DNA from 2 places in the Desulfotomaculum sp. genome. Region 2 is predicted to be linked to the other one. Evidence: a T-box and tRNA genes for the amino acid it is inferred to sense, from the RefSeq annotation. Region 2 holds a T-box; the other holds one or more tRNA genes.
What was found. A T-box is a leader RNA that pairs with one kind of tRNA and senses whether it is charged. The one in region 2 lies ahead of tyrS (tyrosine--tRNA ligase), so its partner is inferred to be a tRNA-Tyr.

Region 1: it has a tRNA-Tyr gene. The T-box ahead of tyrS (tyrosine--tRNA ligase) is inferred to sense a tRNA for this amino acid. The anticodon was not compared.

Annotation. Positions count from the first base shown of each region.
Region 1 is NZ_CEVWQM010000003.1:116,469-132,990, forward strand. It holds gene AC1U9Z_RS02625 (prephenate dehydrogenase/arogenate dehydrogenase family protein) at 1-96, shown strand, start outside; gene aroA (3-phosphoshikimate 1-carboxyvinyltransferase) at 111-1,388, shown strand; gene AC1U9Z_RS02635 (hypothetical protein) at 1,426-1,644, shown strand; gene aroC (chorismate synthase) at 1,657-2,799, shown strand; gene aroB (3-dehydroquinate synthase) at 2,775-3,833, shown strand; gene AC1U9Z_RS02650 (shikimate kinase) at 3,888-4,652, shown strand; gene AC1U9Z_RS02655 (CopZ family metallochaperone) at 4,709-4,909, opposite strand; gene AC1U9Z_RS02660 (heavy metal translocating P-type ATPase) at 4,924-7,311, opposite strand; gene AC1U9Z_RS02665 (metal-sensitive transcriptional regulator) at 7,329-7,658, opposite strand; gene AC1U9Z_RS02670 (branched-chain amino acid aminotransferase) at 8,117-9,193, opposite strand; gene AC1U9Z_RS02675 (response regulator) at 9,350-13,153, opposite strand; tRNA gene AC1U9Z_RS02680 (tRNA-Glu) at 13,355-13,430, shown strand; tRNA gene AC1U9Z_RS02685 (tRNA-Tyr) at 13,436-13,521, shown strand; tRNA gene AC1U9Z_RS02690 (tRNA-Gln) at 13,526-13,600, shown strand; gene AC1U9Z_RS02695 (hypothetical protein) at 13,692-13,850, opposite strand; tRNA gene AC1U9Z_RS02700 (tRNA-Leu) at 14,305-14,391, shown strand; gene AC1U9Z_RS02705 (GNAT family N-acetyltransferase) at 14,519-14,962, shown strand; gene AC1U9Z_RS02710 (nucleotidyltransferase domain-containing protein) at 15,115-15,396, shown strand; gene AC1U9Z_RS02715 (VanW family protein) at 15,562-16,380, shown strand; gene AC1U9Z_RS02720 (MerR family transcriptional regulator) at 16,404-16,522, opposite strand, start outside.
Region 2 is NZ_CEVWQM010000025.1:39,907-56,428, reverse strand. It holds gene AC1U9Z_RS14160 (hypothetical protein) at 1-205, shown strand, start outside; gene AC1U9Z_RS14155 (Mph(B) family macrolide 2'-phosphotransferase) at 368-1,276, shown strand; gene AC1U9Z_RS14150 (cation-translocating P-type ATPase) at 1,430-4,015, shown strand; T-box leader at 4,203-4,432, shown strand; gene tyrS (tyrosine--tRNA ligase) at 4,480-5,703, shown strand; gene AC1U9Z_RS14140 (cupin domain-containing protein) at 5,803-6,297, opposite strand; gene AC1U9Z_RS14135 (YwbE family protein) at 6,542-6,736, shown strand; gene AC1U9Z_RS14130 (molybdenum cofactor biosynthesis protein MoaE) at 6,752-7,150, shown strand; gene AC1U9Z_RS14125 (cysteine hydrolase family protein) at 7,352-7,978, shown strand; gene AC1U9Z_RS14120 (DUF5320 domain-containing protein) at 8,212-8,460, shown strand; gene AC1U9Z_RS14115 (DUF134 domain-containing protein) at 8,503-8,874, shown strand; gene AC1U9Z_RS14110 (NifB/NifX family molybdenum-iron cluster-binding protein) at 8,904-9,272, shown strand; gene AC1U9Z_RS14105 (nucleotide-binding protein) at 9,274-10,134, shown strand; gene AC1U9Z_RS14100 (ATP-binding protein) at 10,112-11,005, shown strand; gene AC1U9Z_RS14095 (NifB/NifX family molybdenum-iron cluster-binding protein) at 10,983-11,342, shown strand; gene AC1U9Z_RS14090 (CvfB family protein) at 11,679-12,518, shown strand; gene AC1U9Z_RS14085 (TraB/GumN family protein) at 12,747-13,919, shown strand; gene AC1U9Z_RS14080 (undecaprenyl-diphosphate phosphatase) at 13,994-14,809, shown strand; gene AC1U9Z_RS14075 (oxidoreductase) at 14,984-16,522, shown strand, end outside.

The sequences.
Region 1 (16,522 bases), on a different contig from region 2:
AGGGGGGCCCTTCGCATCGGCTTTGCCACTGCCAAGGAACAGTCCTTTGCCACACAATTATTGGCAGCCCAAAACTTTGTTGTTACCTGTGTCTAAGGAGGTTTTCATCCATGCTGGTTATCCATAAAATCGGAAAAATCTTTGGTACGATGACAGTGCCCGGTGATAAATCCATCTCGCACCGAGCCGTTATGCTGGCCGCCATCAGCAAAGGAAAAAGTATGCTTGAGGGTCTTTCAGACGGCCAGGACTGTTTAAGCACCATCCACTGTTTTCGGGCCCTGGGCATTGATATCATACCAAAGGGGCAAGGCTTCGAAATAGCCGGCAAGGGACTTTACGGCTTACAAGAACCCCCGGAGATACTGGATGCGGGAAATTCCGGCACCACCATGCGGCTGCTGTCCGGTATCTTGGCCGGACAGCATTTTTTAAGCATTATCACCGGCGATCAATCCCTGCGGCAGCGTCCGATGGACCGGGTAGCATTGCCATTAAAACAAATGGGAGCCCATATCGATGGCAGGCTAGCAGGAAAATACGCACCCTTAGTGATCCGGGGCGGCACTTTACAAGGTATTACCTGGCAAACTCCCGTAGCCAGCGCCCAAATAAAATCGGCCATCCTGCTGGCAGGACTATACGCCAGTGATCAAACTACCGTGCAAGAACCAATCTTATCACGGGATCATACGGAACGCATGTTAGCCCATTTCGGTATGCCTGTGGAACGCAGGGGCACGGCTGTTACAGTCAGCAGTGGTATTTTAGAAGGACAGTATCTTAAAATACCGGGGGATATTTCCTCGGCAGCTTTCTTCATCGTTGCCGCCGCCGCTCAGCCCGGCTCGCAGTTGGTTATTAAAAATGTCGGACTTAACCCTACCCGAACAGGAATTATTGATGTTTTACGCCAAATGGGAGCAGATATTGAAATAGACAATCGATCCAGCAGCGGCAGTGAAGAAACCGGCGATCTTATCATCCAAGGTGCGACCCTGCAGAGCACAGAAGTTAATCCGGGGATCGTCCCCCGTTTAATCGATGAAATTCCTGTTTTGGCCGTTGCGGCTGCCTTAGCCCAGGGCGTGACACGCATTAAGGGGGCCGCTGAACTCAAGGTTAAAGAATCCAATCGTTTGGCTGCTATGGCCAGCGAACTGCGGAAAATGGGCGTTAAAATTTGTGAACTGCCTGACGGGCTGGAAATTGAAGGACCAACTAACCTGCGGGGTACCGCCGTCAACAGTTACCACGATCATCGCATCGCCATGGCGCTGGCCATTTGCGGCCTTTTTGCCGAGGGCGAAACAACGATTGCCGATCGTGCCTGCATTGACATATCCTTTCCGGGTTTTTACTCTTTGCTGCGCCAGGTCGCCAGGTAACACACACCAAGAAGTGAAATGATGAAATTGAGTTATCTTGGTCCTGCCGGATCCTATCGTTAGCGTTAATTTGACGCACATTGAGTCCCGCCCGGCCAAGCACCGGATGGGTAAGTATATTTTCTATATTGACTTTTTAGGGCATGATCAAGATGATTTAAGTGCCGGGGTTTCGCAGGAGATCAACGAGCAGGTCTGCCGACTTAAAGTACTCGGCGCATATCCCAGGGACACTGGAGAATCTAAGGGCAAGTAGGAGGTTAACATTATGCTGCGTTTTTTAACCGGCGGCGAATCGCACGGCCCAGGTTTAATGGGTATTATTGAAGGATTCCCCGCCCAGGTGGCTATTAATGTGGCTGCCATCAACCGTGATCTGGCCCGCCGGCAGCATGGTTATGGCCGGGGTGGCCGCATGAAAATCGAATCAGACAAAATACAATTTTTATCCGGACTGCGGGGCGGTAAAACCCTCGGTAGTCCACTGAGCTTTACCATTGCTAACAAAGACTACGAAAACTGGCTGCCCTATATGAACCCCTGTCAGATTGACGGAGAAAGTAAAAAAGTCACCGCGCCCCGACCGGGCCACGCTGACTTGGCTGGCAGCATCAAATATGGCTTTGACGACATTCGCAATGTACTGGAACGCAGCAGCGCCCGTGAAACTGCCGCCCGGGTAGCCATTGGCAGCATCATCCGGCAACTCCTGCAAAACTTTAACATTCAGGCTGCTTGTCATGTGGTAAGCATCGGGGGTATCGCCGTCAATACCCTTAACCCCTCCTTTCATGATTTAGCCAGGGCCGAGCAATCACCGGTTCGTGTCATTGACAGCCAAGCCGCCGAAAGGATCATGAAGCTGATTGACCAAACGAAAATGGAAGGTGAGTCCTTGGGTGGTGTATTTGAAATTATGATTACGGGTGTACCGGTGGGACTTGGCAGCTACGTGCAGTGGGATCGTAAACTGGACGCCCGACTGGCCTATGCCCTCCAAAGCATTCAGGGAATTAAAGGTGTCGAATTTGGCGGCGGTTTTGCCTGTGCTGCGCAACGGGGTTCCCAGGTCCATGATGAAATATTTTATCATGCTGACCGGGGCTATTATCGCCGGACGAACCATGCCGGCGGTATCGAAGGCGGTATGTCTAACGGGCAGCCTATCGTTATCCGTTGTGCCATGAAACCCATCCCAACCTTAACCAAGCCATTATACACCGTAGACATTAACACCAAGCAACCCTGCACAGCCGCCATTGAGCGCAGTGATATCTGCGCCGTACCCGCCGCCGCCGTGGTGGGCGAAGCACTGGCCCTTACCGTTATCGGGGAAGAATTTCTGCGCAAATGCAGCGGTGACAGTCTGGAGGAGATAACAAGGCAATGGAAACACTGGCAGTCTCGTTAGGAGAAAAAAGTTACAATATTTATATTCAAGACGGCATCCTGGCCGATCTTGCCGCCTATAGCGGCGTGGCAGACAAATGGTTCATTCTTACCGACGAAAACCTGGACCGTTTATACGGTGCAGACCTGGCTGCCGCCCTGGAGGGTCTGCCCCATGCAAAATTTGTGCTGCCGCCGGGTGAAACAAGCAAAAGCTTTCATACGGCAGAAACAATCATTGATGCAATGCTGGCTGCCGGTCTGACCCGCCATTCAGCGATCATCGCCTTTGGCGGCGGCGTTGTGGGTGATCTGGCGGGGTTTTGCGCCTCCATTTATATGAGAGGCATTCGCTATCTGCAAATACCCACCACCTTATTAGCCCAAGTGGACAGCAGTGTCGGCGGCAAAACCGGCATCAATGTAAGTCAGGGCAAAAATATGGCCGGTACTTTTTATCAGCCCCAGGTGGTACTCATTGACACCGGGTTGCTGGCAACCCTGCCCCAGAGGGAGTTTACCGCAGGTCTGGGCGAGGTCATTAAATATGGCCTGATTTATGATTATCAATTTCTCCAACACATTAAAAATAATTTTGTTCGATTTTACAACCTGGATTTTGCCGCCTTGAACAGCCTGATTAGACAATGCTGCCAAATTAAGGCCGGCATTGTGGGACAGGACGAAACCGAAAGGGACCTTCGCAAAATCTTAAACTTCGGCCATACCATTGGTCACGCCCTTGAAACCTTGACCCATTATCAGCGTTATTTACACGGTGAAGCGGTATTAATCGGGATGCATTATGAAAGCCTGTTGGCTAAAAAGATGAATCTCATTTCCGAAGCATACAACCAGGAAATTGCGGATTTGATTGGCAGGACGAACATATCTGCTGATCGAACAGATTTTTCCTTAACCAGTCTGGTAGAACAGATGCGTACAGACAAAAAAAATCAAGACGGTATCATTTCCTTCATTTTGCCAACGGGCTTGGGGCAAGTTACCGAATACACCCTGACACCTCAACAAACCCTTGCATTGCTTAGCAGATAAAGGAACCGAATAAGCTATAATCGATAAACGATAAAACACAGGCAGGTGTAGTGAATGCTGGATATACTGCGAGCAGAAATTGATCAGTGTGACTCGATCCTTGCGGAAGCATTAGGCCGACGCTTTTTGGCTGCTGCCCGCATAGCAACCTATAAAAAAGAATGCGGCATGGCTGTTTATCAGCCCGAACGGGAAGCTGCTGTTTTAAATAAACTTGCCGCTAACCTGAAAAATCAAGCATACGGGGCAGAAATACAAGAACTGTACCAACATATTTTCCAACTGAGCCGCCGGGTGCAGAGCCGTCAGGTATTTTCCTGTAACATCGTTCTCATCGGCTTTATGGGCAGCGGCAAAACAACCCTGGGCCGTCACCTGGCTAAAATCAGCGGTTTTACCTTTTACGATGTGGATCGTCTGATCGAACAGCAAACCGGGCAATCAATCCCAAACATTTTCAGTATGCATGGGGAAAAATATTTTCGCGCCCGGGAGCGGGAAGTTATTGAACGCCTTAGCACAGTGGAACAGGCTATTATCTCCTGCGGCGGCGGCGTTGTCATCGATGACGCCAATGTAACTTGCCTCAAACAAAGGGGTAAACTCATCTGGCTTAAAGCAGAGCCGGCAACCCTTTTGGAGCGGCTAAGGCATCAGCATGACCGTCCGTTGCTTAAAGATAAAAGCCTTGCGGACATCAAAAGCCTGCTCCAAAAACGTCTTCGTTTATATGCGGCCGCCGCTGATTACGAAATAACAACCGACGGGAAATCTGTCTCTGCCATCGGCGATGATATCCTTGGTCTGCCCTTTGTTTAATGTCAGACAACTAAGCTGACGTCAAATTCTTGGCGTCAGCTTAGTATGCCTTGTGATCATCCGACTACTTCGTAGCCTGCCTCTTCAATGGCTTTGGCTAATTCTTCCCTTGGGGCTGTGCCAGTCACCACAACCTCTTTTTGTCCTAGATCTACCTTCACATCTGTCACCCCGGCTATGGCCTTGAGGGCCTTTTCCACAGCGGCCTGGCAATGACCACAACTCATTCCTTCTACCCTAAGTAAAATCTCACTCATTTGATCACCTCCCTTCAAGCAGTGGGGTCATATCTCTTTAACAGCAATGAATTTGTTACCACCGATACGGAACTAAAGGCCATCGCTGCCCCGGCCATTACCGGAGTAAATAAGCCAAAGACCGCCAGGGGTATACCAATGATGTTATAAAAGAAAGCCCAAAAGAGGTTCTGTCTAATTTTTCGCAAGGTCTGCCGGGATAGTCTGATGGCCGAGGCAATGGTTCTTAAATCACCGCGCATCAAGGTAATCGCTGCACTCTCGATGGCCACGTCTGTACCAGTACCGATGGCCATTCCTACATCTGCCGTGGCCAGTGCCGGTGCATCATTAATGCCGTCACCGACCATCGCCACAACCTTGCCGGCATTCTTTAGTTTCTCAACTTCTTCCGCTTTGTGTTCTGGCAATACCTCTGCAATAACCTGATCAATGCCCACCTGGCCAGCAATGGCCTCCGCTGTACGTCTTTGGTCGCCGGTCAGCATATATACTGCCAGTCCCATTTTTTTCAGTTCAGCAATGGCTTCTTGGGCATTGTCCTTTACGGTATCCGCCACCGCCACTAATCCTGCCAGATTTCCACTGGTCATGGCAATCATGACGGTCTTTCCTTCCTCTTCCCACTTATTTTTTTCTGTTCTTACAGATGCTAAATCAATATTTAAAGCACTGGCTAAGGCTTCATTTCCGATATACCAGACATCTTGTCCCAGATTGAATCGAATCCCTTTACCCGGCAGGGCCTCGAATTCAGTGGTTTCTAATAATGTCAGCTGACGCCCCTGGGCTTCCTTAATGATGGCCTGCCCCAATGGGTGCTCAGATTTTTTCTCCCCAGAGGCAACGGCCTGTAAAACCTCGTTTTCACGAAAGGACGGTAAAACAAATAAATTTGTGAGGGATGGTTCCCCTTTGGTAATGGTGCCTGTTTTATCCAGTACGATTGTATTCAATCGACCAGCTCTTTCCAGATGCTCACCACCTTTAATTAATATCCCCTTTTCTGCACCAACTCCCGTGCCTACCATGATGGCGGTAGGTGTTGCCAATCCCAAGGCACAAGGACAAGCTATGACCAATACTGTGGTCATGTGGATTAATGCCTCCGTAACGCCATAACCGGCTAAATACCAACCGATAAAGGTGAAGATAGCAATGGCTACCACCGCTGGCACAAAAATACCAGAAACCCGGTCGGCCAATCTTTGAATCGGTGCCTTAGAACCCTGGGCTGCTTCTACCATGCGTATGATCTGCGCGAGAGTGGTATCTTTGCCAACCTTGGTGGCGCGGAAAGTGAAGCTGCCTTGTTTATTTACCGCTGCCCCCACAACTTCGTCATCCGGTCCTTTTTCCACTGGGATGCTTTCACCGGTTAACATGGATTCGTCCACATTGGATAAACCCTCTATGACCACGCCATCCACGGGAATTCTTTCCCCGGGGCGAACCAGGATGACATCCCCCACTTCTACTTCCTCAATGGGGGTATCCACCTCCACACCAGCCCTGATTACTCTGGCCGTATTGGGCTGTAACCCCATTAATTTTTTGATGGCTTCGGAGGTTTTCCCTTTAGCTATGGCTTCTAGTAATTTCCCTAGTAATATAAGGGTAATAACAACGGCTGCTGATTCAAAGTACAGGGGAGTCAAATCCTTTATCACGGCAATTAGGCTATAGAAATAAGCCACTGAAGTTCCCAATACCACCAATACATCCATGTTGGCGCCGCCTGTTTTTAGGGCATGATAAGCACCCCGATAAAATTGTCCTCCGGCGTAAAACTGTACCGGTGTTGCTAAGATCAGTTGAATCCACGGATCAATCATAAACTGATGCCAACCCAGCACCTCAGCCACCATCATCCAGGCCAATGGCAGAGATAAAACCGTGGCCAAGACAAACTTAAAAATCATGCGGCGAATTTCCTTTTGATGTGCCTGTTGTTCCCGATCTCTGGAATCATCCGTGACCTTCTGGGCCCCATAACCTAGCTTTTCTACCGTTTTACGTATTTCACCTATATTGGTTAAACCGGAAATATACTCTACGGCTGCCCGACCTGTGGCCAAATTTACGGAGGCCCTTTGTACACCGGACAAGGAATTTAGCCTTTTTTCCACTCTGGCAGAGCAAGCAGCACAAGTCATGCCTGAAATGGCCAACTCAACTGTTTCCACTGGTACGTCATAACCAAGATCACGTACCTTGTCGATAATATTCTCTACCTTGGTTTGACTGGCATCATAGGATACCACAGCCTTTTCCGTAGCAAGATTTACACTGGCCTCTAGGATCCCCGGTGTCTTTTTTAGCACCCGCTCTACCCGGCTAGAACAGGCGGCACAGGTCATACCGGATACAGGGAGAGTGCAAGTCGTTAATTTTTGCTCCATTCCTCTTTCACCCCTCATCATCTCATCATTTTAAAAATTGTTTTTAATACTTCATCGATCACTTGCTCATCACCAGCCTGAAGCTGCTCCTTGATGCAGGACTTCATATGTTTTTCTAACAATAATTTGGCCACTCCATGCAAAGCAGAGTTGGCTGAGGAAATCTGATTTAATATTTCATCACAGTAAGCATGTCTTTCTATCATGCCTTTAATACCGCGTAATTGCCCCTCTATACGGTTAATCCTATTTACAAGCTCTTTGATTGTCTTTTCATCATGGTGACTGAGCCTATTCTTCATTTCTTCCTGACAACCTAGACAGGAAGCCCTTTTATCGCTGTCCATTCTGATCACCGCCTTTACCAAAATAGTATACCCCCCTACCCTATATGTCAATGCATAAAATAAAAAAGCACCGGATTTAACCGATGCTACTTAATAAATTGCAATTCTCTTAGACTTTTATATTTTCTCTTGTATGTTTTACCTACATTTTTCTGCTCTTCATAAATGATTAGGAAGGCATTCACTTCATCTTCAGATATTTTTCTATTTAATTGAAGATAATTCAAAAAACACATGAGCATGTCATCGTTTTCACATAATAACTCGTGCAATTTGTACATTATAAATGACCCACCTCCCCTTTTGTAAAAAAAATCTGTCATTTATTTTGCAAATTCTACATTTCACAAGCATAATCCTTTTTTTGTACGAATTTTTAATAAAAAAGATAAAAAAACAGAAGGACACGGTGCCTTCTGTTTTTTTATCTTTTTTTATTGCCTTGGTCTGCTTCGTTTTTAATATCTGCCAATTTCCCTAACCCAACCGAAGGGGTCTTTCTCCCTACCATATTGTATATTAACAAGTTTATCATAAAGCATTTGAGTCACCGAACCAACCTGGTCGGCATTGATGGTATACTCTTTTTCTTTATAATATAAAGAACCAACCGGGGAAATTACAGCCGCAGTACCGGAACCAAAGGCTTCGGTAATATCTCCCGTGTTAATTCCCTCAATCACTTCGTCAATGCTTATTAATCTTTCTTCTGTTTCCAGACCAAGATAATTGGCAAGCTCTAATACAGAGGCACGAGTAATACCCGGTAAAATGGAGCCAGTTAACTTAGGAGTTACTAACTTATTACCAAAAACAAAGAACATATTCATGGCGCCAACTTCTTCTACATATTTGCGCTCACGTCCATCCAACCACAGTACTTGAGAATATCCCTTTTGTTGAGCCCGATGGCCTGCCATTAAACTGGCAGCATAGTTGCCACCTGTTTTAACGTCACCAACACCACCTATATTTGCCCTTATATAGGTATCTTCTACATAAAGCTTTACCGGCTTAAATCCACCCTTATAGTAGGCCCCAACCGGACTTATAATAATGAAAAAGATATATTCCCTGGATGGATGAACCCCTAGAAAAGGTTCCGTTGCAATCATAGCGGGACGGATATAAAGGGAGGTTCCCGGTTGCTTAGGCAGCCACCTTTTTTCCTCCAATACCAGTTCCGTAATTGCTTGCATGATATCTTCCTCGGGAATGGTGGGCATAACCAAACGTGCCGCAGACCGATTCAACCTTCTGGCATTTTGATCCGGCCTAAATAAAAGGATTCTGCCATCCTCCGAGGCATAGGCCTTTAATCCTTCGAAAATTTCCTGGGAATAATGTAATACGCAGGATGAAGGGTCGAGATGAAAGGGCTTATATTTTTCGATACGGGGTTCCATCCATGCATTATCTGTATATCTCATAGTAAACATACGATCAGTAAAGATGCTGCCAAATACCAGTTTGGATTCGTCTTGATAAAGAGGTTTTTGTTCGTTGTCCCCTAGTTGCTCTAAGGTAATTTTCATAATATTCACACTCCTGTTTTATAGCAACCCTGTTCTTATTTTAAAACATTCTTTCCGGGGATTCAATTATCCTTTGCATGGACTAATTAATGTTTTCACAAAATATCAATAGGGAATGCCGCAAAACATCGTGGTAAGCGACATCCCCTATTTAGTTTATGAGATATTTTCTTGCAGTACCGCTTTATATAGTTCCTGTAATTGATCCACTAGTTCTTTTAATAATACCCCATCTTCATTGATGGCTGCCTTTTCGATGGCTGCCCCACTGATTGTGAATTCAGGAAAACCATAAGCTCCCCCTGATCCCTTTAAACCATGCCCAATATAGCGAATAGTAGGAAAATCATTGCTCTCCACAGCTTGTTTGAGCCTTGCCATTTCTTCCTCTAGATCATGTAGATACCAGGGTATCAGCGCTTCAATCCCTTTATCCCGGGTTCGCCCTTTTTTGCCTGCCTCCCCGGATAAAGCAAGATATTGTTTGATCGTCTGAATTAATTCATCTCGTTTTACTGGTTTGGCCAAATATCCATTACAGCCGGCAGCAATGCATTTTTCATAATCACCTTTCATAGCGTGGGCTGTAAGGGCAATGATCGGTAGTTCCTTAAATTGATCCTGTCTGCGAATCAGACTGGTGGCCTCATAGCCATCCATAACCGGCATTTGCATATCCATTAAGATGAGATCAAATTTTTCCTGTGCCAATCTTTCTAAGGCCCGCAACCCATTTTCAACCACTGTTAGCTTAAATTCATCGGCCAATAAATGTTCTACTAAATACTGGTTAAAGTGGTTATCTTCAACCAACAATATATTAGCACTTTTCTTTTTATCATTTTTCTTGTTGCAAGAGGTCACCCCTTTTAGAAGCTCATTTAATTCTACCAATAGCATATTAGGATGGACTAAGCTTTTGTTAAGTATTTTTTCATACATATCATTAAGCCGTTGGTAATCCTCTGGGGTGAGGTCTTTTCCGGTATTGATAAGAACTGGAATCTTTCTAAAATCCAACCGAGCACGAAGACTTGCCAAAAATTCAAAGCCATCCATCCCTGGCATTAAAAGATCTAAAATGATGGCCTGAGCCCTACCCCCTTGAAGCAGGTATGCCAAGGCATCCTCTGCCCTCGTAAAGGAATGGGTTTTATAGCCGTGCTGACCAATTATCCCCTTTAGATACTGTAAGGCAGCTTCTTCATCATCGATCAGTAAAATATTAATCTTATCGTTTCTCTGCTTAGTTATAACCTTTTCCAGACGGTCAATCAGCACCCTTTCAGAAATTGGCTTCTCAATAAAATCAACTGCTCCCAAGGAAAAGGCCCTTTCCTTTTCCGGCATTACAGAACATATGACAATGGGGATTTCCCTGGTATCTTCCGAGGTTTTAATTCTTTGCAACACTTCCCAGCCAGTTAAATCCGGTAACAGGATATCAAGCATAATAACATTCGGCTGATAAATCTTTGCCAGTGTAATAGCCTCTTTTCCCTGTTCTGTGCTGATTACGGCATAACCGGCCCTTTCCAAATAGTTATGAATTAATTGTCTGGTAGTCCAATCATCTTCAACTACCAAAACCGTTCCATTTTTCACTTCCACGCCTCTGGCTTCCTGTGATTTATCCAGCTCCGTTATTTCCACTTTATCAACCGGAATATTAAAAGAAAAAACGGAACCTTTATTTACCTCACTTTTTACACGAAGTTCGCCACCCATTAGCCTTGTTAAGCTTTTACAAATCGTCAGTCCAAGACCAGTTCCCCCATATTTGCGGGTGGTGGACCCGTCTGCTTGGGTAAAGGCCTCAAAAATCAATTCCAGCTTTTCCTTCGGTATTCCAATACCAGTATCCTCGATACTAAAGAATAAATTCATCTGTTGCCCAAAAATATCCAGCACGTCGGAACCAACGGAAATTTTAACATAGCCGTTATGTGTAAACTTGGCAGCGTTGGAAATTAGGTTGCATAAAACCTGTCTTATTCTGGTAGGATCTCCCTTAAAATGATCATGGAGATTTTGTTCAATATTAATTTTTATTTCTATATTACGTGCTTGTAATCGGGATTCATTAACATTGACAGCCTCATGAATTATTTTTCGCAAACTAAAAACTCTTTCATCAATTGTTAACTTGCCCGACTCTATTTTAGAAAGGTCTAAGATATCATTAATCAGATCCATTAATTGCTCGCCGCACTGCTGAATAATCTTAATACTTTCCTGTTGTTTCGAATTTAATTCCTGTTGCATTAATACCTCGGCAAAGCCAAGGATGCCATTCATAGGGGTTCGAATCTCGTGACTCATATTGGCTAAAAACTCCGATTTGGCTTGGTTGGCCTTTTCTGCCACGAGTAATGCTTGTTCAACTTGCCTTTTTGCCTTAACCACTTCCGATATATCTACCACCATCAACAACACACCATCGTATGTTTTATCACGGTAAACCGGCTGGATGTTCATAATGACATCCTTTTCACCTAATCTCCTGGTAATCGTGGTGGGAGCACTTTTTTCGTAGCGACTATACTGTGTCACAATTTGCTGTATCTTTTTAAAGGTTTCACCACTGTGTATCTTATCTAACGTTTTCCCAATCACATCATCCCTCGTCAGATCAGACATAACAAGGCATTGTTCATTTACTTCTGTAATGATCCCATCTGCATCAGCCAATGCGATGGATGCATTCATGATGGAGATGATTGCCCTGAGTTTTGCAGCCTCTCTTTCGGTTTCTTCCTTGGCTTGTTGAAGTTTTATCTGGGTTGCTTTAACAGAAGTAATATCTTCGGCCGCCACATAAAAACCAGTAATATTTCCCTTGGGTAACCGAATGGGATTGGCGTTAATATTTAGGATCCTGCCACCTTGATTCATTTCCCCTTTCCAGGATTCACCCTGAACTAAAGAGAATAAGACTTTCTCTGCACCGGGATAGATCTCTTCGATACCCATTCCTAACAATTGTTTATATTCACTGGCAAACATATTTATGGCAGCAGGGTTAGCATAAATTAACTTACCAGCTATATCAAAAATACTTACTGATTCTATGGAGCTATTATTGGCATGCATATGCAGGCGGAGGCTTTGTTCCATTATACTACGCTCCGTAATATCTACAAAAACCTGAACCCCACCAGCATATTTACCACTGATATCATGTAGAAAGGAACCACTGGTAAGGATTTGTCTCCGTCCTTGCCTGGTTTTGATTTCCATTTGAATATCTTTAAAGGAGCCGCCCGTTGTCATAGCCTGATAAAGGTGGCACTGCTCAGGTTTAAAATCACATCCCATTAATTGAGAACATTGGGTACCTATTACATCCTCGGAACTTACATCAAAAAAAGCTGCAGCGGCAGGATTTATTTCGATAATTTTCATATCGTAATCTACCACAAAGACACACTCCATCATGCTATCGAAAATAGTTTTAAATTTATTTTTCTCATTGGTTAATCTTCGATTAATTGCCTGTAATTCTGTTAACCTAGAATCAGGGCCTTCCCCCACCCACTCACTGCAAAAACCAATTTCAAAACGGTCAAAGAAAGTATTCAATGCCTCTGAGGCCTGGGTTTGCTCCGAAATTGTCAAGTTACCTTCCTTAAGCATGTCTAAGTAGGATCGACGATAATATTTAAATAACCCCAAAAACATTTTTAAAGTAATACCCCTGGCCCTGTGAAGTTTAGCACTTTCAATGCCAAAGCTGGTCACTGGGTCCTCACCTAGTTTTTCTTCGGCATGGATCGGATCGCCCTTATAATTCTTTAGGTAATAAGACAAAGCATGAATTATTTCATGCACTGAAAGACGCCAGTCTCCTCGGCGTGTGGAACTGTATCTGGTGAACCCACCTGTTTTGGAATAATCAATTAAACGGTGGATAATTTCATCTTCCTTACGTGTGAGTAATTCAACCAGTTTCTCTCTCACGCCACTACCTCCCATAGTTTTTGATCAAATATTTAAAAGCATATCAAATTAATCTTTATTTTACTTAACTTTAATCTTACAAAACTATTAACTTTTTACAGAAGAAAATAAAAATAGTATTTGGTTAAAAATGTTTAAAAACAACTTGCTTGCTACAATATGTTTTGTTATAATAAACATCGTTGTGGGACAATAAAATATGGCCCCTTGGTCAAGTGGTCTAAGACACCGCCCTTTCACGGCGGTAACACGGGTTCGAATCCCGTAGGGGTCACCATTTATGGAGGGGTTCCCGAGTGGCCAAAGGGAGCAGACTGTAAATCTGCCGGCGATCGCCTTCGAAGGTTCGAATCCTTCTCCCTCCACCACTACTGGGGCGTCGCCAAGCGGTAAGGCACCGGACTTTGACTCCGGCATTCGTTGGTTCGAATCCAGCCGCCCCAGCCAGATGCAATAAAAAAGCTAAGACCTGCATGTAAGGTGCGTCGGTCTTAGCTTTTTTTATTGTCGGCTGATTAAACATGAATCAAGCCTACTTTTAAGTTGAAGGCCTATTGACCCCGGTTAGCCTTTGTCTTTTTTTCATGGCGTTTACTCCTGTATCCCAGGTATCATGATAGCCTCCGGTTTTACCCACCAAGGCCGACTCTCCCGTGGTCCCAGAATTTTTAACGAAACCTCTAATCTTTTTAGCCATCTACACCCCTCCTTTGCGTCTATTTATTTTCTCCTGAAACACCGTTCTTTACCATCATTATTACAGATCTTTTGAAAAACGAGTTCAGCTTAACCTGCACGCTCTGGAATCATAAGCTTTTAATGATGATCGTTTTCATACCGCTGGTCGGCACCACCAGAACAATGATCATATTTAGAAGGCTATTTTTAGGCTAGAGCACAAATAAGCCAAGCCTTTTTAATAAAATTTTACTGTATAGCCAAAATTTTATTATTTTTTGGCATATAAATGTCAGCTGTGTTTCATTCTTTTTCTACAAAATATGACATAATAATATTACACTTGAAGATTACTCTCTAATCCCGGTAAAAAGACCGGGTATTTTTTTGTCTATAAATAACGAATACACTTGAACGAACTGAAATTCTTTGTTATAATCACTATTGCACTGGTGCCCCAGCTAACTAAATATGCGGTCGTGGCGGAATTGGCAGACGCGTAAGATTCAGGTTCTTATGCCCGTCAGGGTGTGGAGGTTCAAGTCCTCTCGACCGCACCAAAAAAGACATAACATTTCCGCCAAGGAGATGTTATGTCTTTTTTTATGTAATCAAATGCGGTATTATAGATTCAAGGCTTATTCAGTCAAACAGATAAACGGGAATTTGACAAGGAGCCATAAAAATATGAAACTAATTGAAGTTAACGAATTAAATCCTGTCCTAATAGAGCAACTACTTGAAGTTTGGGATCAATCAGTTAGAGAAACACATTTATTTTTATCTGATTCAGAGGTTAAAAATATAGCGAAGTATATTCCACAGGCTTTGAACTCGATAGCTCATTTGATTGTTGCAGTCAATAATGAAAAGAAACCTGTTGCATTTATGGGAATTGAAGAAAGAAAATTGGAAATGCTTTTTATTTCCCCCCAATATAGAGGAAAGGGATTGGGAAAACAACTTTTACATTATGGTATGGAAAACTATTCTATAAACGAATTAGGTGTGAACGAACAAAATCCGCAAGCAAAAAGCTTCTATGAACACATGGGATTTCAGGTTTATAAAAGAAGGAACACAGACGAGCAAGGAAATCCTTATCCGATTTTGTATATGCGATTAGTTTAACAAATTCTAATTTGTCGGTCGGGCTATAAGTTGCTGTTATTCGAAAAATCTTTTTTCCACCATCTTTACAAGGTTATTGGGCTAAAACAGATACAGAAATGTGTCTGTTTTAGCCTAATTGTTTATAGTAACGAAAGTATGGTGAGTTATGTATGGATGAAATCAGAGCTGTATTAGATAAAGTGGTAACAGATTTGACCGAGATTTCAAGGATTGAGGCTGTTGTGCTTGGCGTCTCGCGTGCAAGGGGTACACATTCCCAGACATCGGATATTGACATTGGTATCTATTACGATCATGCCGCATTCGACCTTGTATCTTTGAACAAGGCGGCACGGATTTTGGATGATGAACATAGGCGAAATATGGTGGTTCCTCCCGGTGCATGGGGGAAATGGGTGCATGGCGGCGGTTCGCTGGCGCTCGCAGCATGAAATTTTATTTGCAACGTAACTCCACTTTCCGTTAAGGAAAGGTATGCCTTCTTTTCGGGTGCAAGACGTGGTACAATGGGCAACGGGCACAGGGTATGGCTGTAGCCTATTGCAAAACGGAAATTGAGTTAGCTAGCATTATTATATAATGCGTGAGGTGGCGCAATGCAAAAGCCAATCGAAAAACCGAAAAATAGAACCTCTGCCAGGTTAATGCTGGGCAGCGCTTATTATACGTTCAAAAGATATGTTTTTTGGATATTGGGCGGTATTCAATTTGCGCATATAGATAAAACTCTGTTAGAATACGAACACTTTTGTCACTCTACTCCGTTATTAAGAAAACTAAAGGATGTAGATATGTACCTGCAATATAATAAGATTGCAAATTTGAAGATTGCTGTACCCAAAGTGAATTACGTAACAATACATCCGGGCGAAACCTTTTCATACTGGAAACGGATAGGCAGACCGACAAAGCGCAAAGGATACCTAAAAGGCATGGTCCTGCAAAATGGCACTTTCAAGGCCGGAATTGGCGGCGGTTTATGCCAATTGTCCAACCTGATATACTGGATGACGCTTCATACTCCACTGACAATAACGGAGCGTCACCGTCACGGCTACGACGTTTTCCCAGACTCAAACAGGACACAGCCGTTTGGGAGCGGGGCAACCTGTTTTTACAATTACGGTGACTTGATGATAAAGAACAATACAGACCAATCTTTTCAACTTTGCATAGAAATTACAGAAAATGAATTAAAAGGAACTTGGCGGTCAAACGCACCACCTGAATATAAATATAAAGTATACGAAAAAAAACATATTATTCAATCCGAGTATTGGGGTGGCTATACAAGACATAATCTGATCTTTCGAAAAAAATATGACTGGAACAATGTCTTGATAGATGATGAATTTGTGACTGAGAACCACGCTATTATGATGTACGCACCGCTGCTGCAAGACTCCACATTATAATTACAATACAAAGTATGATAAATTTACCTTAGCTCCGTCCTCTTGAACCGGAATATAACAAAATCACCAATGTCATTTTTGCTATAATCCCTATATCCGTTATTTAAAACGGACGGAAAAATCAATCCTTGCAAAGTATAAT
Region 2 (16,522 bases):
AGATGGCCTTGGAGTTAGAAGCGAAGGTTTAACTCCAAGGCCGGGTTACGATATTGAAGAGTACAAACTTGTATCCAGAAAGCTAGCTCCAGAGTATGTTGGCACAGAGTATCGAAGAAGCATCGTCCCTCTTAGGGAGTTTATCAAGTCACGTCAAGATTCTAAGGAGATCATCGCTGAAGATCCAGATGTTGTTGTATTTTAAGATCAGCTTTATGGTAGGTTCTCCAAAGGAAGATTTACAGCCATACAATTATGAAAGAATTAGAGAATTATTATTTCGAAGTGGTTGCCAATCAAATTACACGTCATAATTAATTTAGCTTAGGTAGTGATATTTTAAAAGTCTGGACAGGAGTGATTTGAATTGGGTAAAGATATAAAACAAATTATTGAAATAGCTAAAAAACATCATGTTATCCTTAAGGAAGAAACGATGCAGTTTAATGAATCTGGGCTTGATTTTCAAGTTATTTTTGCACGGGATGAAAGTGGAACTGAGTGGGTTCTTAGATTGCCTAGACGTGCAGATGTGATGCCTAGAACAAAGGCTGAAAAACAAGTATTAGATTTGGTAAACAAGTATGCTAAATCTTTTCAAGCGCCAAACTGGATCATTTATACGGATGAATTAATAGCGTACAAAAAGCTAGATGGTGTACCGGCAGGAACGATTGATCATAATATAAGAAACTATGTTTGGGAGATAGATATAAACAATGTCCCAGAATCATTTCACATGTCCCTTGGTAGAGTGTTAGTGGATCTTCATAGCATACCTAGTGATAAAGCTGCTGAGATAGGCCTAGTAGTGCATACCCCAGAAGAAGCTAGAATGTCAATGAAACAGCGTATGGATGCTGTAAAAGCAAAGTTTGGTGTAGGTGAAGATTTATGGAAGAGATGGCAGGCATGGATTAACGATGATGAGATATGGCCTAAGAAAACGGGTCTGATTCATGGAGATGTTCATGCAGGACATACTATGATTGATAAAGATGCTAATGTAACGGGATTAATTGACTGGACCGAAGCTAAGGTTACGGATATATCAAGTGACTTTGTTTTTAATTATAGGGCTTTTGGTGAAGCAGGGCTCGAAGCTCTGATTATTGCCTATAGAGAAGCTGGTGGATATTACTGGCCTAAGATGAAAAAGCATATTATTGAACTAGACGCTGCATATCCGGTTTCAGTTGCTGAGTTTGCATTGGTATCTGGTATTGATGAGTATGTTCAGATGGCGAAGAAAGCGTTGGAAGTGAAAGGTTCGTAAGTGGTGTGATACAGTCGTTGACATGTTCCCACATACGGTAAGGTCCAACAATGACCTTTAAACATCTGCTATCCTATCGGCTACGTCGAGATGATGTATATTTCAATTGAATTGCCTGGTTTTATTATGCTGATGGGATTATTTGGAGGAAATATGAAACATTATAAAAGACAAGTAAGATCCGTCTTAGAAGAGTTAAATTCCTCGGCACAAGGGCTGTCAGCTTCTATCGCAGCAGAAAGGCTTAATCAAAATGGCAAAAATAAGCTGGCGGAAACAAAACACAAATCCAATGTAGTCAGATTTTTTGAGCAGATGAAAGACCCCATGATCATCGTGCTGATTGCGGCCGCCATTATTTCCGGTGCATTTGGTGAAATCGCCGATATGATCATTATACTCGTTGTTGTTTCACTCAATTCTGTATTAGGCGTTGTACAAGAAAGAAAGGCAGAAAAAGCAATAGAAGCCCTGCAAAAAATGTCTGCACCTCATACCAGGGTAAGGCGTGATGGTGTAGTAAGTGATATTAAATCAGAAGATGTGGTAATTGGGGACATTGTTTTATTTGAGGCAGGAGATTCCATACCAGCAGATATACGTATCATCGAAGCCGTCAGTCTTAAAATGGAGGAGGCCGCTCTTACTGGAGAATCCGTCCCTGTGGAAAAAACCAGCACCAGCCTGATGACTGAAAAGGATGAAATACCCTTAGGCGACCGAGTTAATATGGCTTATATGGGGACAAACGCGGTGTACGGGCGTGGGGAAGGCGTTGTAACAGCCACAGGCATGGCTACAGAAATGGGGAAGATTGCTGATATATTGTCAGGAACAAAAGAGGAAAAAACGCCGCTGCAAAAAAAGCTGGCTTCCCTAAGTAAAATGTTAAGCTTTATGATACTGGGGATATGCGTATTCATTTTCTTTTTTAGTATCCTAAGAAACGGAGGTTTCAGCGGCGGACATGTGTTTGAAACACTGATGATTGCCGTAAGCCTCGCAGTGGCGGCCATACCGGAAGGGCTTGTTGTGGTTGTTACCGTGTTGTTATCCATTGGCGTAACAAAAATGTCAAAGCGAAACTCCGTTATCCGTAAACTGACATTGGTTGAAACCTTGGGATGTACTCAGGTGATCTGCTCGGACAAAACAGGTACGCTTACTCAGAACAAAATGACCGTCGTAGATCAGTTTGGCGACAAACAGCTGTTAGCTGAAGCGGTTGCCCTATGCAACGATGTGGAAATTAATCCGTCCGGTGAGCTTATTGGCGAACCCACCGAGGTTGGTTTGACGGCATATGCTATCTCCTTAAAGCTTCCTAAAAATGAGCTTGAAAAGGAAAAACCACGCATAGGAGAATTGCCCTTTGATTCAATGCGTAAAATGATGTCAACCGTACACGCCCTATCGGATGGCACTTTTAGGCAATATACGAAGGGTGCGCCGGATGAAATATTGAAGTGTTGTGATTATATAATCATAGACGGACAGGTGCAAGACCTTACGGCTGAACTACAAAATAGGATTCTAGACCATAACAGGCGCATGGCAGACAAAGCCCTTCGGGTCTTAGGCGCGGCGTACCGCAGCTATACAGAAAAACCAAATAATTTCTCACCGGAACATTTAGAAAAGGGCCTTACCTTTATCGGCCTTGCCGGAATGATTGATCCCGTCCGTCCAGAGGTCAAGACAGCTATAAACGAATGCAAGGAAGCGGGCATTCGTGCAATTATGATTACGGGCGACCATAAGGATACTGCGGTTGCCATTGCCAAGGAATTGGGCATATTAAAAGATAAGGATGAAGCGATTTCAGGCGCAGAGATTGTAAGGATGTCGGACGATGAGTTGGACATGGTCATTGACAATATCACAGTTTATGCGAGGGTTCAACCGGAACATAAGGTGCGAATCGTCAACGCCTGGCGTAGGAAGGGAAAAATTACGGCCATGACTGGTGATGGCGTGAACGATGCCCCGGCACTGAAATCCGCCGATATTGGCGTGGGAATGGGCATCACTGGCACGGATGTCACAAAGAATGTGGCGGGTATGGTGCTGACGGATGATAATTTCGCGTCCATCGTTTATGCTGTTGAGGAAGGCCGCAGGATATATGAAAACATCCGCAAGGCGATACAGTTTTTGCTGGCCTCCAACCTGAGCGAGGTAATCGCCATTTTTGTCGCTACTTTGTTTAACCTGCAGTTGTTTGCACCAATTCATATCCTTTGGATCAATTTGGTAACAGATACGTTCCCCGCAATGGCTCTTGGCATGGAGGAAGCCGAGACTGACAGCATGAGGCAACCACCGAGAGATCCCAAAGAAGGGATCTTCGCGAGGGGACTTGGTGTCAACGTGATTTATCAGGGAATTATCATAGCCGTGTTGACGCTAATCTCCTTCTTTATTGGAAACGTTCAGTCCCACACAATAGGCATGACAATGGCATTCCTTACCCTCTCTATGTGTGAGATATTCCACGCCATCAATATGAGGTCGCTAAAAAAATCAATATTCACTTTAAAAGGACATAATAAATACCTGATTGGTGCGATGCTGGCCTGCTTTGCGCTTACACTTATGGTCATATACATCCCAGGCATAAATACAATGTTTAGGCTTACTGCCTTATCCGCAGGCAACTTTTTTACATCACTTGCACTGTCGATCGTTATTATACCCATTGTGGAACTGGTAAAGGCTGTTCAAAGAAGTTCTAGATAGGATAAACTTCGGTTTATTTGGGCACTATATGAAAAGGAGTAAGCAATAGATTTTCCCTCTACCTAATGGATAAACATAAAATGACGACATCTTTTCCAAAACTGATTTATGCGTGAAGTTGTGGAATGTCCCTTTCTGTACTTTACTTTTAATGCTTTCTCAACTACAATAAGTTAAAATTGAATTATCAAGAGCTATGAAAGGAAGAAGTAGGTCAGTTTTCCGTCATTCAGAGAGCAGTCGGTTGGTGAGAGGCTGTGGGCGTGCTGATTCGAATACATCCTGGAGCTGCGGCCTGAATTTAGTAAGGTTTGACGGGTACGCCCGGTACAGCGAGTAAGTGTATTTGCACTTGTAAAGGGGAATTCTGTGAGGAATTTCTAAATCAGAGGTGGTACCGCAATTTTTGCCCTCTGTTCCAATTGGAACAGAGGGCATTTTTATTTTACAAAGGAGTTGTTATAGTGAAAATTTATGATGAATTGGTAGCTCGCGGCTTGATTGCCCAGGTTACCGACGAAGAAGAAATTAAAGAACTAATTAATGGTGGTAAAGCAATATTTTATATTGGATTTGATCCAACTGCGGATTCTTTGCATGTTGGTCATTTTATGGCTCTGTGCCTAATGAAACGTTTGCAAATGGCAGGAAATAAACCGGTAGTTCTTATAGGCGATGGAACGGCCTATATTGGTGACCCATCTGGCCGTACAGACCTACGTTCGATGATGACACCTGAAACAATTCAGCATAATAGCGATTGCTTTAAGAAGCAAATGGCAAAATTCATTGAATTTGGTGATGATAAGGCCATCATGGTTAACAATGCAGAATGGCTTCTAAAGCTGAATTATGTTGAATTACTTCGTGAAGTAGGAGCTCATTTCTCTGTCAATACGATGTTGCGGGCGGAATGCTATAAACAGAGAATGGATAAGGGTCTGTCTTTCTTGGAATTCAACTATATGATCATGCAGTCCTACGACTTCTATCATCTGTATCTGAATTATGGCTGTAATATGCAGTTTGGTGGTGATGACCAGTGGTCGAATATGTTGGGTGGTACCGAACTTATTCGCCGTAAGTTAAGTAAAAATGCTTATGCCATGACAATTACACTACTATTAAATTCGGAAGGTAATAAGATGGGTAAGACTGCAAAGGGTGCAGTTTGGCTTGATCCCAATAAAACCTCACCTTTTGAATTTTTCCAGTATTGGCGTAATGTTGGTGACGCGGATGTTCTTAAGTGCTTACGTATGCTTACCTTCCTGCCACTTTCACAGATTGACGCAATGGACAAATGGGAAGGCAGTCAGCTAAACGAAGCCAAGGAAATTCTGGCCTATGAACTGACTAAGCTGGTTCACAGTGAAGAAGAGGCCCAAAAGGCGAAAATTGCTTCTCATGCCCTCTTCGCAGGTGGCACAGATGATGCCAACATGCCAACTACTGAAATTGAATCCGGGCAACTGATCGATCGTGTTATCAATATTTTGGATTTGATGGTAGTGTGTGGTTTAACGGCTTCTAAGAGCGAAGCAAGACGTCTGGTTCAGCAGGGCGGTATATTTATTAATGACGAGAAGGTTGATACCTTTGAGTATAATATTACTTCGGAACAACTTAAAGACGGTGTCAAAATACGTAAAGGAAAGAAAACCTACCATAAAGCCTTGATGAAGTAAAGTTATGATTAGACTGGAGAAATATCTGACTTGTTCGTATTAGGATAGGACATGAACCCCTAGATGTACCCCCTAACCATAAGTTAGGGGTCGCTTTTTTTAGCGGTGGTGTTCTTCCGCATCTTGTTTTGTTTTATGAACAGTTCCGAAGGGGTGCTCAGGTGGTGCATAAATAGAATATAACTTAATTGGCCGATTGCCTGTGTTAATTAGATTGTGCCATTTACCGGCAGGAATAATAATTGCATAATCATCTTGGACACGTGCTTGATAATCCAATCGGTCTTTTCGATCTCCCATTTGAATAAGCCCCTGCCCTTCTTCAATACGTAGGAATTGATCGAGGTTGGGGTGCATTTCTAAACCGATGTTCTCTCCCACCTTAATGCTCATCAAGGTGAGTTGTAAATAATTTCCTGTCCATAAAGCGATACGAAAATTATTGTTTTGCTTTGCAGCTTCTTCAATGTTAACAACAAAGGGGTAAGGCCCATAATCCATTAATTTTATTGGGGAAAAGTAATTATTAGGGAACTGATTGCCAAATCCCGGGCTAAAAACTGGCATGTTTGGATAGTAAGGACAGAAATTCATTTTACGAAAATTATCCAAATTAAGCACTCCTTTCCTTGTATTACAATATCATCATATGTCTTATGTTAAGAAATGTGCTTAGATTCACCCTTGTTTGAGTACCGTAATCGATAAGAAAATATCACACCCGATCCCCCAAAAGCCCCCTTGAATAATCACGGTAAGAGTAATATTGTATTTATGTAACCCGTTTGTAAAAATACAGGGGGTACGTGGTAAGGATAGAAAGAAGGTTTTGCTTTTTATGGAAGGACAAGATAGGAGTAATATTTATCCAGGAATAACAGTGGATATTGTTTTGAAGAAAGATCAACGAACGGGTAAAAGGACACGAGGAATTGTTAGGGATATTCTTACAAAATCACCTAAACATCATAGGGGAATAAAAGTAAGACTAGACGATGGACAGATCGGAAGAGTTCAGGAGATTATTAAATAAAGGATGTATGGATGAATGGCTAATAAAAAAGTATCACCATCCATGGATGAATGGCTTAGGGAGGCAAAGGCAGATCCCAGGGCTTTACAGGAAGGAATGTTCTTAGTCCATAATGGCATTGTACGTCAGACATCAAAAGCCAAGGTTCGCCAAGGCCTTGATGATGATTCCTTGGTAAAAGGAATGGAATTTGCTTATGCTCCAGAGAAAGTGGCTGCGGCGGTTGAGGAAACATACAAAATGGCTGGCATCTTCTATGTTAAAGTTTGGCTTAATGAAGGCAGGCTGGATGTGGGTGATGACATCATGTATTTACTGGTAGGCGGCGATATTAGACCACATGTGATAGATGCTTTGCAATTTCTGGTTGAAAAAATTAAAACAGAATGCGTTACGGAAATAGAGCAAAAGTGAAATAAACCAAACCCCTCAACCCTGCGGTTTATTTGAATATCAAAGGAACCAAAACTGAAAATAATTTACTAAAGGCATTTGCCGGAGCATCAATGGCCAGAAATAAAGATACATACTTTGCTTCTGTTGCACGAAAAGAAGGTTATGACAACTTGCTGCAATCTTTGAAGGTATGTATAGTTAAGAAAGGGTGTACTAGCTATGGGGAAAACAGCTTTATTAGTGATTGACATGCAAAATGACTTTTGTTTACCTGGGGCTCCCTTTGAAGTGCCAGGTGCTATGGGGGTAATTCCTTTTATTAAACAGGCATTACACGCATGTAGAGAAAATGGTCTGCCGGTTGTACATGTATTTCGCTACTACCGTGGGGACGGCAGCGACGTAGAAATTACAAGATATAATCGATTTGTTCAAGTAGGCGGTGGTTGTATCGAGGGAACAGAGGGAGCAAAAATTGTAGAAGAATTAAAACCGATGCCAGGCGATTACTTAGTTACGAAACAACGGTGGAGTGCTTTCTTTCAAACGGAGCTGGACAATCTGCTTAGACGGTTAGGTGTCGATCAAGTTGTTGTTACCGGGGTACAGACGCCCAATTGCATTAGAGGAACGGTTTGGGATGCAAATTCATTGGATTATGAAGTTGTTGTTTTAACGGATGCCACGGGAGCTAAGACGGAGGAAGTACATCAAGCCAATCTTTTGGATATGCAGAATATTGGTATTAAGCTTATGAGCACCTCTGAATTTATCTCTTTCTTACCAGATGTACCCACCGATAATTTGCGACAGCAGATTCAGAAAAGATTGAGAAAGAACGACTAATCTTTCTGGAAACCCAGTTAATTGCAAAAATACTCTACGTTCTTTACAAAAGGCTATTTGTCTTATTGGAGGATAATTATAACACCAAACAAAGTAACTATAGGTGCTTTGTTTGGTGTTATTTTATTTAAAAAATTATAAAATATATATAAATAATTATTGACATATGTTAAATGCGGAGTATAATAAAAATATAATTGACATATGTCAATAACCACAAAGGAGGCGTTTATATGCCTAGAAGAGATGGAACTGGACCAATGGGAAATGGCTCAATGAAAGGAAGAGGTCTTGGAGTTTGCAGTGGAGCGAGTACGGATAGCAGTGGCAATGGGTTTGGTCAAGGGCTAGGTAATCGAAGAGGTTTGGGGAAAGGTAATGGAAGTTTGCTTGGAAGGTGTTTTGGAAGAAGGGCTGGAAAAGGGTTTGGAAGGGGTATGGCAGCAGGTTCACCTGCAGATCAATCGCAAAAGGGTACTTGATAGAGCGAAGGCTCTTTTGCAATAAGTGAGGTTTAATGAATTATGCCAAGGCCTAGAAAATGGAGAAAGGTATGCAGCCTGCCGGAGAGTACCCGATTTGGGCCGCTTAACACTCCTATCGATCATGAACATTATGTCATCATGACGGTTGACGAATACGAAACGATACGACTAATTGATTTAGAAGGGTTTAAGCAGGAAGAATGTTCCAAACAAATGAATATCGCACGCACAACTGTCCAAGGTATCTATAATGATGCAAGGAAAAAAATTGCGGAATCATTGGTAAATGGAAAAATACTTAGGATAGAAGGGGGTGATTACAAGCTTTGTGATGGTATCGAAAAACCTTGCATGGGTGGTTTCCGTAGACATAGGTGCTGCAGAGGTTTTTTGGAAGATAATAACTACTAATGACAGATAAGTATGAAGGGGGCTTTTCAATGAAAATTGCAATTCCAGTTGATGACAACTCTATGGAAACGAATGTATGTCAGTCCTTCGGTCGTGCTCCATATTTTCTTATTTATGATAACGAATCAAAGGAAAGTGACTTTCTAGATAATAGTGCGGCAGCTAGCCAAGGTGGTGCTGGCATTAAGGCGGCACAGATCATTGTGGATAGCCAGGTAAGTGCCTTACTTACACCACGATGTGGTGAGAATGCTGCCAATGTTCTAAAAGCAGCGAATATAAAACTATACAAGACAGTTAACGATTCTATCAAGGATAATATCCGTGCTTATAATGAAGGAAAAATATCATTGTTGGATGAAATTCATCCAGGATTTCATAATCATGGGGGCAAATAGTATGAAGGTAGCTGTGCTAAGCGGCAAGGGAGGCACAGGTAAAACGCTTGTATCTGTAAATTTAGCTGCATCCGTAAAGGAATCAACCTATATCGATTGTGACGTCGAAGAGCCAAATGGTCATCTTTTTTTCAAGCCTAAAAATATACAATCAGAAGAAATCTCAGTTAAAATTCCTAAGGTAGATGAAACCCTTTGCAACGGCTGTCGTAAATGTGTTGATTTTTGTAAATTTAATGCCTTAGCCTATATTGTCAATAATCTATTAGTTTTTGAAGAAGTTTGTCATTCCTGCGGTGGATGCATATTGTTTTGTCCGGAAAAAGCATTGTCGGAAAAAGAAAGATTTATCGGAGAGGTTCAAAGAGGTACTTCTGAAAATGTTTCTGTAATTACAGGGATATTAAATACAGGTATCGCTTCGGGCATCCCGATTATAAAAAGACTTTTAAGTTATATCGGCGAAGGGAAAGAATTCACTTTTATCGATTGTCCACCCGGCAGTGCTTGTATTGTCATGGAGAGCATTAAGAATGCCGATTTCTGTATCTTGGTGGCAGAACCTACTTTGTTTGGGGCCCATAATCTTAAGATGGTTTATACTCTTGTGAAGTTATTTGACAAGCCGCATGGAGTCGTGCTTAATAAGTGCCTCCCGGGTGAAGATAATCCATCAGAGCAATTCTGTATAGAAAATGGCATTAAAATTTTAGGTAAAATTCCCTTTGATCATGTCCTTGGAAAAATAAATTCAAATGCCCAGATATTAGTAAGGGAAGACAAAAAATATCACGATCTTTTCTCTGATTTACTCCAAACAGTTGCTAAGGAGGTGCGGCATGAAGCAGTTACTAATCCTTAGTGGCAAAGGTGGTACGGGAAAAACAACGATTGCCAGTGCTTTTATTAAGTTAGCGGATGCTAAAGCCTATGCAGATTGTGATGTAGATGCACCTAATTTGCATTTAATTATGCATCAGACATCGGATGTTAAGCAATCGGACTATTATGGCTTGCCCAAAGCCGAAATAGATCCAGAAATATGTGTGCAATGTGATTTGTGCAGGCAAAACTGTCGTTTTGATGCTATTCATGTTGGTGCTAATTATAAGGTTGATTATTATGATTGTGAAGGCTGTGGTGTTTGTGAAGCCATTTGCCCAGTCAATGCCATATCTTTCAAACCCGATATTGCAGGAGATCTAATGCTATATGTGAGTGATTCAGTATTTTCCACTGCACAACTAAAAATGGGCAGCGGTACCTCTGGGATGTTGGTCACCGAGGTAAAAAAGCAGATGAAATCAGCAGCGATGGATACTAACGTTGCCATTATTGATGGTTCTCCTGGTATAGGCTGTCCCGTCATTGCATCACTGAGTGGCGTTGATATGGTTTTGATTGTAGCGGAACCTACTATTTCGGGCATCAGTGATATGGAACGGATAATAAAAACTGCAGAAAATTTTAAAACAAAGATTGCAGTTTGTATTAACAAATATGATATTAATAGCGAGAATACAAAAAGAATAGAGTCCTTTTGTAATAAACGAAGTCTTCCTTTTGTTGGCAATATTCCCTTTGATGCAAAGGCTGTTACAGCGATCAATCATGGTCAGAGTATTGTAGATATAGACTGTGCAGCAGGTCGGGCAACAAATGATATCTACGAAAAAGTTTTTAAATTACTTTTTGATGGAGATGAAATGGATGAAAATTGCAATAGCAAGTGAGAATGGTCTAGTTTCAGAACACTTTGGTTATTGTCAGGATTTTAATATTTACGAGGTTGAAAATAAACAAATTGTTAAGCGTGAGTCCATACCGAACCCAGGACACAAACCTGGATTTTTGCCAAATTTCCTCAATGACATGGGAGTCACCGTGGTTATTTCCGGGGGTATGGGTAGTGGTGCCGTCAATATCTTTCATGAAAAAGGTATTGAAGTCATTACCGGAGCGAGAGGAAGTGCCGAAACTGCGGCAATAAGCTATTTAGAGGGTTCACTTAAATCTACAGGATCGGTTTGCCACGATCATAAGCACCATGATGAATGTGGTGGGCATTAAACCTAATTATTCAGTGGAAACAAAACCTGGCACAGGTTAGTGATTTTTACATAATATTTTGAACCCCAGATGTTTCAAAAGCTTAAACCCCTGACCAAATGGTTGGGGGTTTTCGTATTTATTTTGACATTGCCTAGGGTTATTATAGAGAGTGAAGTTTTCTATGCCTATCAAAAATAATAATAGAAATGATATATTATTATGTAGTGTGCAACAACCGTGTCTAAGAGTTCAAAGAATTAAGCAATTTATCCCCCAATGACTGGAATTTTTTCATGGGGTAATGGGACACGTTAATAATAGACACCATGTAGAAGGGAAGGCTTTAGGTATATGATGATACAAATAGGAAAAGTGCATAAGCTGCAAGTAACGGGCAAGAGTGATTGTGGGGTTCATTTGGCTGATGAAAATGAAAAAGGTCTGGCTGATATTCTATTACCAAAAAATGATCTACCCGGGAAATTAGAAATTGGTGATACCATAGATGTATTTATTTATCAGGATTTAGAAGGCAAAACCCTAGCAACGGTTAGAAAACCAAAGCTGACAATAGGAGAATTGGGATTTTTAAAAGTAGTGGAAATTACAAGTTTTGGGGCCTTTTTGGACTGGGGTATGCCGAAGGATTTGTTATTGCCTTTAAAGGAACAAGTGGGTGTGATTCGAAAAGGGGATTTTTGTCTTGTGGGTTTGTATATTAATAATAGCAATAAAATATGTGCAAGTATGCGAATATATAATTTGCTAAGCAGCGATTCACCGTATAAAGTAAATGATAGAGTTTATGCAACGGTTTATAGTATCAATGAAGAGATTGGCGCTTTTGTAGCTGTGGATGATACATACCATGGATTAATTCATAAAAATGAACTGCATCGCAACTATACCGTAGGAGACCAGGTTGAATTAAGAGTTAAAAAGGTGAGGGAGGATGGTAAGCTGGAATTAAGTTTTAGGGATAAGGCTTACAATGAAATAGAAACCGATGCACAAATGGTTATGGAAAGGTTAAAATCAGGTGGTGGTATTCTTCGGATCAATGATCATAGCTCCCCTGAACAAATAAAGGCTGAGTTGAACATAAGTAAAAGGGCCTTCAAAAGGGCCGTTGGACGACTGTTGAAAGAAGGAGCAATCAAAACTACCGAAGAAGGTATTGAGGCAATGTGGTAATGATAGAATAACTAGGCAAGCGGGAGATGCAAAAAAAATGCATCACAAACAAAGAAGTTTAGCCTGTTATGCAAAGGCATCTGTGCAGGGTCAGGTGCCTTTGCTTTACATTATTATGTATAGTACAATATAATGATTCTGGAGTTTCGATAAGTACAGCTTAGTTAATAGGCTAAGAACGAGCCTAGTGGTGAGAAGGTAAGAGTTTAATGCAAAGGAAGGTAATTCATGCCCGAAGAAACTGAAAACATTACGAGAATTAATTTAGATGGCAAAGAAATTATACTGATTGGCACGGCTCACGTATCAAAGCGCAGCGCTGACTTAGTTAAGGAAGTAATTGAGGCTGAAAAACCAGATTCTGTTTGTGTCGAGTTGGATGAACAAAGATATCAAACCATAACCGAAGGAAGCAAATGGCAGGATACAGATATATTTAAAATTATTAAAGAAAATAAAGCGACTTTGCTCTTAGTCAATCTATTAGCTTCATCCTTTCAAAAACGTATGGCCAACCAATTTGGCATTAAACCAGGACAAGAGATGATTGAGGGGATTAACTCAGCAAAGGAAATAGGTGCCAGCCTAGTACTGGCTGATAGAAATATTCAAGTAACCTTTGCCCGTATTTGGCATAATGTAGGATTTTTCGGCAAGCTTAGGCTTGCCAAGGAAATTATGCTGAGTATTTTTGACGACGAGAGCATTTCAGAAGAGGAAATGGAAAAATTAAAATCCCAGGATATGCTCAATTCTATACTCAGTGAATTTACAAAATCCTTTCCAAAATTAAAAACTCCTTTAGTCGATGAACGGGATCAATATTTAGCCCAGAAAATCAAGGAAGCTCCAGGCAACAAGGTTGTTGCAGTTTTGGGGGCTGCCCATGTACCAGGGATTAAGGAAGAAATAAAAAAAGAACACGATTTAACCAAATTAGTTCAGCTACCTGCTAAATCCAATATCACTAAAATTTTAGTTTGGGCTATTCCAGTCGTTTTTATTGCACTGGTTGCCTATACCTTTATCACGAATCCGGTTGTTGGGGCTAAACAATCCCTAAGTTGGGTGCTATGGACGGGGTCCTTTGCGGCATTGGGAAGCATCTTTGCTTTTGGACATCCCCTAACAATTCTTACTGCCTTTGTTGTAGCTCCCATTACTACCTTGCATCCGTTAATTGCAGCTGGCTGGTTTGCGGGACTTACACAGGCCTATATTCGTCGACCCAATGTAAGGGATTTTGAAAATTTAGCCGAGGATATTTTTAGCCTCAAGGGTTTCTGGAATAATAAAGTGACGAGAATTTTATTGATCGTATCTTTAACGAACATAGGAGGCTCAATCGGTACCCTTATCGGTGGGGCTGATGTAATTCGCTTATTTTTAGAAAACCTGTAGTATGCCATCGTTTAGCTTTTAAGCAACATGGAGTAAGAGTAAGTATTGGATAATATTTTTCAGGAGGCTTATTGATGGATTTATATGCCTTATTGGTTGCATTTATTTTAGGACTTGTGGAAGGGATGACCGAGTTTGCACCGATTTCATCAACAGGTCATATGATTATTGTTGATGATTTGCTGCTGCACTCTAAGGAGATATTCTCGGCCTCTGTAGCCAATAGCTTTAAAGTAGTGATCCAACTGGGATCTATTTTAGCAGTGGTAGTGGTATTTAAAGATCGTTTTATTGACCTATTGGATCTAAGAAAAAGCACGTCTTTTTATCAACAGAGGTTAACCCTACCCAAAATCTTTGTTGGTTTGATTCCGGCCGGTGTCTTAGGATTCTTATTTGAAGACTACATTGATGAATATTTGTTTTCTGTGGAGACCGTTATTTTTGGTCTGGTATTGGGAGCTATTTTGATGATTTTGGCAGACAAGTTTCGTCCCAGGGAAGCCAAAAGAACCGTTGATGAAATCAGTTATAAGCAGGCCTTTGGTATGGGATTGTTTCAGTGCATCGGATTGTGGCCTGGTTTTTCACGCTCCGGTTCGACAATTTCCGGCGGGGTTTTGCTGGGTATGAGCCACCGGGCGGCAGCGGACTTTACCTTTATCATGGCAGTACCAGTAATGCTGGGAGCCAGCGGACTATCAATGATTAAGAACTGGCAGTACTTTACCATGGATGCGTTGCCCTTCTTCGTGGTCGGGTTTATTAGTGCCTTCCTATTTGCCCTAGTATCCATTCGGTTCTTTTTGCAGTTAATCAATCGGATTAAGTTAGTTCCCTTTGCAATTTATCGAATCGTGTTGGCAATATTGATTATACTGGTTTATTAATTTCTTCTTAGAAAACGATGACACCTGTGCTGATACAGGTGTCATCGTTTGTTGTTACCCCGATAATAAAAGTCAATCCCAGCCCTGTCCAAAGAATGATTTCACCCTAATGTGGGTAAGATTTTGGTTAAAAGTTAGGTGTTTGCTTTTAATTTTTCCGGGGAGGTAACATAATTGTTTGAAAACGTCCTAAAAAAAGGTAAAATTGGTAGTTTAGAACTGAAAAATAGATTTATTATGCCAGCGATGGGTTCAAGTCATGGTGATGATGGAAAGGTAAGTCAAAAATTAGTAGATTATTATGTTGCACGGGCCCGTGGGGGATTTGGACTGCTCACCACAGAATTCGCCTATATTGATTTAGAGGGCAAAGCAATACCGGGACAGCTTAGGATTGACTCTGATGACATCATTCCTGGGCTTAAAACATTAACAGACGCGATACACCGGGCAGGGGGAAAAGTACTTGTTCAACTACAGCACTCTGGACGACAGACAAATCGTGCTGTGACTGGTATGCAACCAGTGGCCCCATCGGCTGTCCCTTGCCCTGTTAATCTTGAGCTTCCCAGGGAACTTTCAATTGAAGAAATAGATGCAGTGGTAGAGAAATTTGGTGATGCCGCACTCCGGGCTAAAAAAGCTGGTTTTGATGGTGTGGAAATTCATGGTGCCCATGGGTATTTGGTGGCCCAATTTTTATCGGGTTATACGAATAAGCGGGTAGACGAGTTTGGGGCAGATTTAGCAGGTCGCATGAAGTTTGCACTGGAATTAATAAAAAATATAAAAAGCAAATGCGGCAAGGAATTTCCCCTTGTGTTTCGCATTAGCGGGGAAGAAAGAGTAAATGGTGGACTAAAGCTTAACGAGACGATACCCATTTCGAAGGCTCTGGCTGAGGCTGGGGCAGATGCCATTCATGTCTCCACGGGCGTTTACGCAAGTATGCCCTGGATGGTTGCACCTGCCAGTGTTACTACCGGCTTTAACCTATACGCGGCAGAGGCTATTAAAAAGGCGGTCAATGTACCTGTTATTGCTGTGGGTCGTATTACGGATACCTTGATGGCGGAGGAAGTTATCGCCAGCGGTCGGGCTGACTTTGTCTCTTTAGGGCGAGGGTCCATTGCCGATCCGGAGTTCCCTAATAAGGTTGCTGAGAACAGACCACAGGAAATCTCCCCCTGTGTTGGTTGTATGACCAGGTGTCAGGGTGTACCAGGAGTAATTCCCGGTGATCGCGGTGTGTCCTGTATGATCAATCCCTTTTCAGGCCATGAGGGTACAATGAAGATCACACCTGCAAAAAACCCCAAAACCATTGTGGTTGTGGGCGGCGGGCCAGGCGGACTTGAAGCAGCGTGGGTTGCTGCTGCCAGGGGGCACAGGGTAACCCTATTGGAAAAGAACAACAAAGTTGGCGGTCAGTTTATACCAGCGGCTGTGCCGCCTGGAAAACAGGATCTGGCCAAGGGCATTCGGTATTATTATGAAATGTGTAAGAAATATGGTGTAAATCTTAAGCTTAATATAGAAGCAGATGCAGAGATGATCTTAAACCTAAACCCCGATGAAGTTATTTTAGCTACCGGAGCAGTTCCCTTGGATTTTCCAATACCCAACGAAGGTATTGAAGTTGTTCAGGCAGTAGATGTCTTATTGGGAAGGGTAATGTTGGGGAAAAATGTTCTTATTGTGGGTGGTGGCTTG